DNA from 2 places in the Aerococcus sp. Group 2 genome. Region 2 is predicted to be linked to the other one. Evidence: predicted binding sites of a transcription regulator. Region 2 holds the regulator's gene; the other holds the start of a gene.

Region 1 (4,439 bases), on a different contig from region 2:
TAGCAACTGGAACAAACTATGGAAGATAAGCGCAAGCCTATCGCACATAGTTCGAAGTCGGGTTCGACTTGGCAGACTTGGAGTGATTTCACAAGTCAGAAACAAGCGAATACTTCGCTTTTATTCTGACTTGTTCCAATCATCCAAGCCTCGGTACCAAGTCTCACACCCTGAATGAAGTGGATGTCAGGGCTGACTTTTGGAATACGTTTTGATTAGATAGTTCGTATTTTGAAAAGAGTCTGAGACCTTTGTCCCAGACTCTTTTTTTGTACGGATAGTTGATCCGAGAAAGCTTGCTGACTAACCCTTGAAAATTGGATGCGAAATTGAAATAATAAGGACAATCAATGAAGAGGTGGTAAAATGAACTACTATGCTTTGAAATATTTTAAAGCGGTGGCTGAGATAGGCAATATGACCAGTGCCGCGGAAGAATTAAATGTATCTCAACCAGCCATTAGCCGGGCTATTAAACAGTTAGAAGAAGACTTAGGGGTCGATTTATTTATTCGTCAAGGCCGTAGTATTCATTTAAACCACTATGGGGAGACTTTTTTAACTTACTTGGACCATTCTTTTAGCGCCTTAAGTGAAGGTAAGCGGGTGGTTAGGGAAATTTCCGGTTTAGAACATGGTGAAATTGTCATTGGCGTTACCCTTCCCCATGTCTTCCCTAACTTATTGAGTGACTTTCTCCACGATTATCCCAAGGTTCGGGTCAAGCAGTATGAAGCAGCGAGTGGCTTGATGCTCGAAAAATTGTTAAAAGATCAACTCGATTTTTGGATAGCTACCCATGAGATTAACCATGACCAAGTCGAGACCCTCCCTATAATCAGTGAAGAAATCTTTGTCACAGTGAGTCAGAAACACCCCTTGGCCCAGGCTAAGCAGGTTTTCTTAAGCGATTTAAAGGCGGAAAAATTTGTTGGCTCGAGTCAGGGTTATAGTTTTCGGGAGTTAACGGATGGTTTCTGTCAACAGGCCGGCTTTACACCTAATTATCAGATCGAATTAGAAGATGCCGCTGCGATCCATAAATTGGTTGAAGCCGGTTATGGGATTTCTTTTACCCCTAAAATTTCCCTCTTATCCAGTCAAGAAAAGATAATCCCACTTAGGGTCGCCGATTATTCCATCCAGCGGACGATCAGCCTGGTCTATAAGAAAGACCATTATTTCTCCCAAGCCGCTAAAGCTTTTTTTGATTTTTCTAGGGATTACCTCCGCGGCTTTGCCTAACAGAATATCTAGCACTCAAATATCTCCTCCAAGTCATACTTATAGACTTGGGGGATTTTTTAAAAAAGGCTATAAATTTGACAATTTTATTAAACAGGACAGGCCGTAGAGAGCGTCTCCTTTTTGTTGCCTAGGAAAATAAACAAAATATCTGACTAATCTTGACTAAATTTATTGATCAATACTGACCAATATGTTATAATAGTCAATGTAAAGGTTAAAAAATACCTTTAAAATGAATGAATCAAAGGAGCGAAGAGAATGAATAATATGGAAATGACAAGAAGTTTACAAGAAGCTCTTGCAAATGCGCAACAAATTGCGATGACAGGACATCATCAAGAAATCTCGATTCCGCATCTCTTCAAAGCATTAGTACAACCTGGACAATTTGCTTATAATTTTTATCATCAAATGAATATTCCAATGGACGAACTCGATAGGGAACTTGACCGTGAACTGGATAATATTGCTGTAGTGAATGGCAGCAATGTTCAATACGGACAAAATATTTCACGTTCCCTAGCAGAATTATTGCAAACCGCTCAAGAAGAGGCCCAAGGATTCCAAGATGAATACTTGTCTACTGAAATTTTATTACTAAGTATTTTTAAATTGAACTATCTCGACCTCACTAAATGGTTAAAAACTTATACCAATTATGACCAAGTGAAGGACAAAATCAAAGACTTGAGAAAGGGTGATCGCGTGACCTCACAAAACGCTGAAGAAAATTATGATTCCCTAGAAAAATATGGTAGCGACTTAACCGCGATTGCTAGAGAAGGTAAAATGGATCCTATCATTGGCCGCGATGATGAAATTCGTGATGTTATTCGGATCCTCTCTAGAAAGACCAAGAATAATCCTGTCCTCATTGGGGAACCGGGTGTTGGTAAGACCGCGATTGTAGAAGGCTTGGCTCAAAGAATTGTAAAAGGTGACGTGCCAAGTAACCTGCGCGATAAGACCATCTTTTCCCTCGATATGGGTTCCCTATTAGCCGGAGCTAAGTACCGGGGAGAATTTGAAGAACGTCTAAAAGCGGTGCTTAACGAAATTAAGAAATCAGACGGAGAAATCATCCTCTTTATTGATGAAATCCACACCATTGTGGGTGCGGGCAAGGCAGAAGGGGCTATGGATGCTGGTAACCTCTTAAAACCTATGTTAGCTCGTGGTGAACTACATTGTATTGGGGCCACTACTCTAGATGAATACCGGGAATACATGGAAACTGATAAGGCTTTAGAGCGTCGTTTCCAAAAGGTCCTCGTTAATGAGCCAACTGTCGAAGATACCATCTCGATCTTACGTGGTTTGAGAGAAAGTTTTGAAAACCACCACCACGTTAAAATCCATGACCAAGCCTTGGTTACCGCAGCTGAATTATCTGACCGTTACATTACAGACCGCTACCTTCCTGATAAGGCGATTGACCTAGTCGATGAGGCCAGTGCTGAAATTCGGGTGGAAATGAACTCCATGCCGACGGAACTCGACCAACAACGGCGCCGTCAATTGCAATTAGAAATTGAAGAAGAAGCCTTAAAAGAGGAAGATGATCCCGCTTCTAAGGAACGTTTAGAAGAGTTGCAAAAGGAATTGGCTGAAGTCCGTGAAAAGACTAACCAACTGACCTTGGAATGGGAAGACGAAAAAGCCTCCCTCAGTCATATCCAAGATAAACGCCAAGAAATTGACGATGCTAAACGGCAACTTGAAATCGCGCAAAATAATTATGACTTAGAAAAAGCGGCTCAATTGCAACATGGGACTCTACCTAAGTTGGCTAAAGAATTAGAAGATATGGAAGAAAAATACGAAGCTGAAGCCAGCGGTAAACCGAGTCTGGTCCAAGAATCGGTAACCGAGGACCAAATTGAAGAAGTAGTTTCTCGCCAAACTGGTATTCCAGTGACTAAGTTAGCCCAAAATGAACGGGAAAAATTACTTGATCTCGCTGACCGCTTACATGTACGGGTGATCGGCCAAGACCAAGCCGTTAACAGCGTAACGGATACGGTTCTGCGTTCCCGGGCAGGTATCCAAGATCCTAACCGGCCATTAGGTTCCTTCCTCTTCTTAGGGCCAACCGGGGTAGGTAAGACGGAATTAGCTAAGGCTTTAGCGGAACAAGTCTTTGACTCTGAAGATAACATGATCCGTATCGATATGAGTGAATACATGGAGAAAGCCAATGTGTCGCGTTTAGTAGGGGCTTCACCTGGTTACATCGGTTATGAAGAAGGGGGACAATTAACTGAAGCAGTCCGCCGTCACCCCTATTCCGTTGTTCTTCTGGATGAAATTGAAAAAGCCCATAGTGATGTGTACAACATCCTCCTCCAAATCCTTGACGATGGTCGTTTGACAGATGGTCAAGGTCGGACCGTGGACTTTAAGAATACCATCATTATTATGACCAGTAACATCGGATCTGACTTACTCTTAGAAGATGCTAAAGATGGGAATACTTCAGAAATATCTACCGAGGCGCGAGACAAGGTCAAAGAACGTCTCTATGGTTATTTCAAACCTGAATTTCTTAACCGGATTGACGATATTATCCTCTTTACGCCATTGTCACAAGACAATATGCATGGGATTGTTGCCAAGATGCTGGCCGGACTCAATAAACGTCTCAAAGACCAACACATTCAATTGCACTTTAGTGATGAATTAATTGATTGGATTGCTGAGACGGCCTATGAACCAGAATTTGGTGCCCGTCCGCTTCGTCGCTTTATCACCAATGAAGTGGAAACGCCATTGGCTCGCGCTATTATCGCCGGAGATGTCGCTGCTGGCCAAGAGGTTGAAGTGGACTATGACAAGGATCAAGACCGGGCCAGTTTTGAAAAAATCAAAGACGCTTAAGCGAATGAATACCGATTGATAGAAGAAAATAATGACTTAAGGGCTGTGACCAGAGTCGCAGCCTTTTTTATTAACTACTAACTATTAAGATTATCTAGTAAAGACAATTTCCTTTTTCACTGGCCTAGTCCTAGTTAAATGCTGAAATCTTTGCTAAAATAGTCTTGTTCATTATTTTTTCTTAGCTAGAAAGGTGTAGGAAATGCCAGCACTTACTTATGAATTAATCAAAACGGAAAAGCACACGGGTGCTCGCTTAGGGCGGGTGACCACGCCGCATGGGTCATTTGAAACACCTATTTTCATGCCAGTCG
Region 2 (4,439 bases):
GGTGACCTAGGGATTAGCCAGGCCGACTTAGAAGAGGCCTATCAGACCTACTTGGTGGTGATGGTGATCTATGCCTGCCTCTTTTTGAATATTGGCGAATCCTTTACCCGTTTTTGCTTTTTCAATATGGACCGCTACTTGATGCACAACAATTATTACCGCAATCCCGACCTTTTAGCTGAGGCTATGGTCATCCGCTTTAAACGCTGTTTCCGTTATAATTTTCCCACCTTGCTGGTCTTAATGTTAGGGTCTAGCCTGGTCTACTTCCAGTTAGGCGGGCAACGCTTACTGCCTTTGGGAATTTTACTGCTTAGCCAAGTAGTCGTGATGGTTTTCTTTACGGTTCACTATCTTTACTTGTATTACTGGCTCCAGCCTTTTACCGCTAACCTGGAGAGCAAGAGCCCCCTCTATAATTTGATTCGGGGCTTGAGTATTTTTATTCCCTACCTGCTCTTTATGAATGCTGAATCAATTGGACCACGGGTGATTTTAGGAATCTATCTCTTTATTATTGCCTATATTATTTTAGGTTATCTCTTGTTGAAGTTTATCGGTCCTAAGCGCTTTGTCTTGCGTTAGAGCCTTGACCTTGTTCCTGACTTGGGGCAGGGTCTTTTTTATTTGGGGGAGTTTTTCACTTTGCTGGCTTTAATTTTATAGGGATCTACTTTATTTAACGATTAATTAAATTTACTTAAAATCTTGGGACTACACGCGTAGTTAATGTTTGTGCTGGAAGAAAATGATGATATGATAGGGTATTATAAGGAGAGTGAAAACATGGAAACACTTTACAGGATTGTCGGTATCGAAAGCCAAAGCCAATATGATTGGCTGGCCCATCAAATCCAAGACCTTAACCAGGACAAGGGCTTTGCAATTGAATTGGACAAGGATATTGTCCGTTTGCACCGCCAGGAAGAATTACTTTACCTACGTCGCTTTTTAGCCTTTGAACAGTTTTCCCTGGTCGCCCTTGACCCAGCAGAGTTGGAATTAGATAAGGCCAAACAACTTCGTTTTAAGAATACCCAGGAAACGGCCAAGAAGATGCGCATAGTTCTCATCTTAAATGCCTTCTTTACGGTCTTTGAGGCCTTCTTTGGTTGGACCCTAAACAGTGCGGCCATCCTATCTGATGCGGTCCACGACTCGGGCGACGTTCTAGCCATTGCTATTGCCTGGTTCTTTGAAAAGATTTCTGACCGTGAAGCTGATAACCGCTATTCCTACGGTTACCGCCGCTTTTCTTTATTAGGGGGACTGATTACAGCAGTCTTTCTATTATTCGGATCGGCCTTTATTCTAATTACTTCGATTCCTAAGCTCTTTAATCCTGAACCGGTTCATGTGACGGGAATGTTCTGGGTAGCCATTTTCGCAGTGGTGGTAAATGGTTACTGCTCTTGGATGATGCATAAGGGTCAGTCAGCCAATGAACAATTACTCAACCTCCACCTCCTAGAAGATGTCCTCGGCTGGGTAGCCATCTTGATTCTTTCAGTGGTCTTACGCTTTACCAATTGGTATTTCCTTGACCCGCTCTTGTCGATTCTGACTGCGGTTTGGATTATCAGCCAAAGTTTCCCACGTTTTCTGAACATTTCTAAGATTTTCCTCCAAGCGGTTCCTGAAGGCATCGACCCCCAAGTCATTGGTCAACAAATCTTAGCCTTAGACGATGATATTGATGGTTTGTCCCACTTACATATCTGGTCAACTGATGGGGAACAACATATGGCCAGTGTCACCGTCCTAACTTGTCGCTTAACCGCTGATGAACAAGAAGACCTCAAACAAAAAATCCGCTCCTTAGTGGCAAAATATAATATAAATCATATAACCATAGACACCGTTTACGATCCTGACCACTTTATCCAAAGAGAAAGTAGCCAACATAACTAGGTCAAAGCCTGATGAGGTCGCTATTAGTGAATTAAATAGTTGACCTCATTCCTTTTTTTGCTTATTATTAAAGTATATTAGTCAAAGTTAGTCAATAATTAGTGAAGGAGGTGAGGACATGAGCAACCGGAATATGTCAGATATTATTGAAGCCTATCTCAAAGAGGTGCTTCAAGATACTGAACGGGTCGAAATCAGACGGAGTGAAATTGCTGACCGCTTTGAGTGCGTGCCTTCACAGATTAATTATGTGATTAATACGCGTTTTACCCCCAAGCAAGGCTATCAAGTCGAAAGTAAGCGGGGTGGCGGTGGCTATATCAGAATTATGAAATTGAATATTATCGACGATGCGGACTATATTGATAATATGATTAGCCTAGTAGGGAACGACATTTCCTTGCGCGATGCTGTATCGATTCTCACCAATTTGATGAAGAATGAACTGCTCAACGAGAGCGAGGCGGCCATCATGCACTCAGCCATTGACAAGCAAGTCATGTCTAATTTCAAATCCCCGGACCGTGTCCGCGCAGTCATACTTAGGAACATGCTAGAACATTTGAAATATCACTAATTACTCCGGTAATTAGAAAAGGAGACAACTATGAAAGACATCTATACTGAAAAAGCCAAGACCGCGATTGGATTTGCCAAAGAAGAAGCTGAATACTTCCGTCATCCAGCCATTGGTAGCGAGCATATGCTTTTGGGCTTATACCGCGAAAGTGAAGGTGTTGCTCATGCCGTTTTAAGCGATTACTTGCCAAGTTATGAGAGTCTTCGCGAAGAGATTGAATTTGTGACCGGCTATGGGACCAGCGATTCAGCCAAGAGTCAGGAAGACTATGTGCAGTTTTCACCACGCATGCAAGACGTCTTGAACCAAGCCAAAGACTTGGCCAAGTCTATGCAAGCTTCCTTAATTGGTACCGAGCACTTATTACTCGCCCTCATCAATGAGGAAACCCTAGCCAACCGCCTGCTGAAAAATCTCGATATAGATGTTAATCGTTTGCGCAGTGATGTCTATCAGATGCTGGGACAAAAAGAACCAGTTAGAAACCGGACCAAAAAGCCGCTGGGTAAGCAAAGCAAAAGCAAGACCCCAACCTTGGACAGTATTGCTAAGGACCTGACCCAAGCCGCTAAGGACGGCAAGCTGGACCCTGTGATCGGTCGCCAGCAAGAAATGCGGCGGCTCATGCAGGTCTTAAGCCGTCGGACCAAGAATAACCCGGTCCTGGTTGGTGAACCTGGGGTCGGTAAGACCGCCATTGTCGAAGCCTTAGCCATCCAAATGAGCCAACAGCAAGTCCCAGAAAACATGCTGGATAAACGACTCATGGTCTTAGATATCGGCTCTTTAGTTGCGGGGACCAAGTACCGCGGTGAATTTGAAGACCGCATGAAGCATTTAATTGAAGAAATTGAAGACCAAGGTAATATTATTCTCTTTATCGATGAAATCCATACCATTATAGGGGCTGGGGGAGCTGAAGGGGCCATTGATGCCTCAAACCTCCTAAAACCTGCCCTCAGCCGGGGACAGGTTCAACTGATCGGGGCTACTACCCTCAACGAATATCAAAAATACATCGAAAAAGATGCCGCCTTGGAAAGACGTTTTGCTAAGATTTTAGTTGAAGAACCTAGCCTAGCGGAGACGGAAGAAATCTTGAAAGGGATCCGGCCTGCTTATGAAAAACACCACCAAGTGGCTATCCCAGATGAGAGCATTACCACCTGTGTGCGTTTAAGCTCCCGTTACCTGTCAGATCGCTTCCTTCCTGACAAGGCCATTGATGTTATGGACGAAGCGGCAGCTACCAAGCGGCTGGACAATCCAGTAGCCAATAGTGGTCGCCGGAAAAAATACCAAATCGAACAGGAATTGAAACGCCTCAACCAAGAAAAAGAATACCATGTCCGTAACCAGGCCTTTCAAAAGGCGGCCGCGGTCCATGCCCAACAAGCGAACCTAGTCAGAGAACTTAGTCGCTTGGAAGCAGACGAAGGCGACCAGGACCATCAAGACAGCTACGACTTAAGTTTGACCAGTCAAGACGTGCAAAACTTGATTCATTCTTGGACCGGCATCCCTGTTCAAGAACTGAGTCAAAGTGACAATGAACGCTTGATCCACTTAGAAGACCGCCTCCATGACCGGGTCAAGGGCCAAGATGAAGCGGTCAATGCAGTGGCCCGGGCGATTAAACGCTCACGCAGTGGTTTGGGACAAAGAAACCGTCCCATCGGTTCCTTTATGTTCCTTGGCCCAACCGGGGTTGGGAAAACCGAATTGGCCAAGACCTTAGCCGAAACCCTCTTTGGTTCGGAAGAGGCCCTGATTCGTCTAGATATGTCCGAATACATGGAGAAATATTCTTCCAGCCGGATGATCGGTTCAGCACCAGGTTATATTGGCTATGAAGAAGGGGGACAATTGACTGAGAAGATCCGTCAACATCCTTACTCCATTGTCCTCTTTGATGAAATTGAAAAGGCCCATCCCGATGTCTTTGACC

What was found. Region 2 encodes CtsR, which represses protease genes until heat stress. Its sites were predicted from a motif close to TTGGTCAAAAAAGGTCAAANA; they were not measured.
Region 1: clpB (ATP-dependent chaperone ClpB) is a predicted target of CtsR. The motif match lies at 1,394-1,414, and genes of this name have one in related genera.

Annotation. Positions count from the first base shown of each region.
Region 1 covers NZ_CAJHPA010000002.1:28,945-33,383, reverse strand. Annotated here, with positions in the region: gene JFU01_RS02535 (LysR family transcriptional regulator) at 367-1,245, shown strand; gene clpB (ATP-dependent chaperone ClpB) at 1,507-4,125, shown strand; gene tgt (tRNA guanosine(34) transglycosylase Tgt) at 4,328-4,439, shown strand, end outside.
Region 2 covers NZ_CAJHPA010000007.1:40,656-45,094, reverse strand. Annotated here, with positions in the region: gene JFU01_RS08510 (hypothetical protein) at 1-585, shown strand, start outside; gene JFU01_RS08505 (cation diffusion facilitator family transporter) at 787-1,911, shown strand; gene JFU01_RS08500 (CtsR family transcriptional regulator) at 2,030-2,488, shown strand; gene JFU01_RS08495 (ATP-dependent Clp protease ATP-binding subunit) at 2,519-4,439, shown strand, end outside.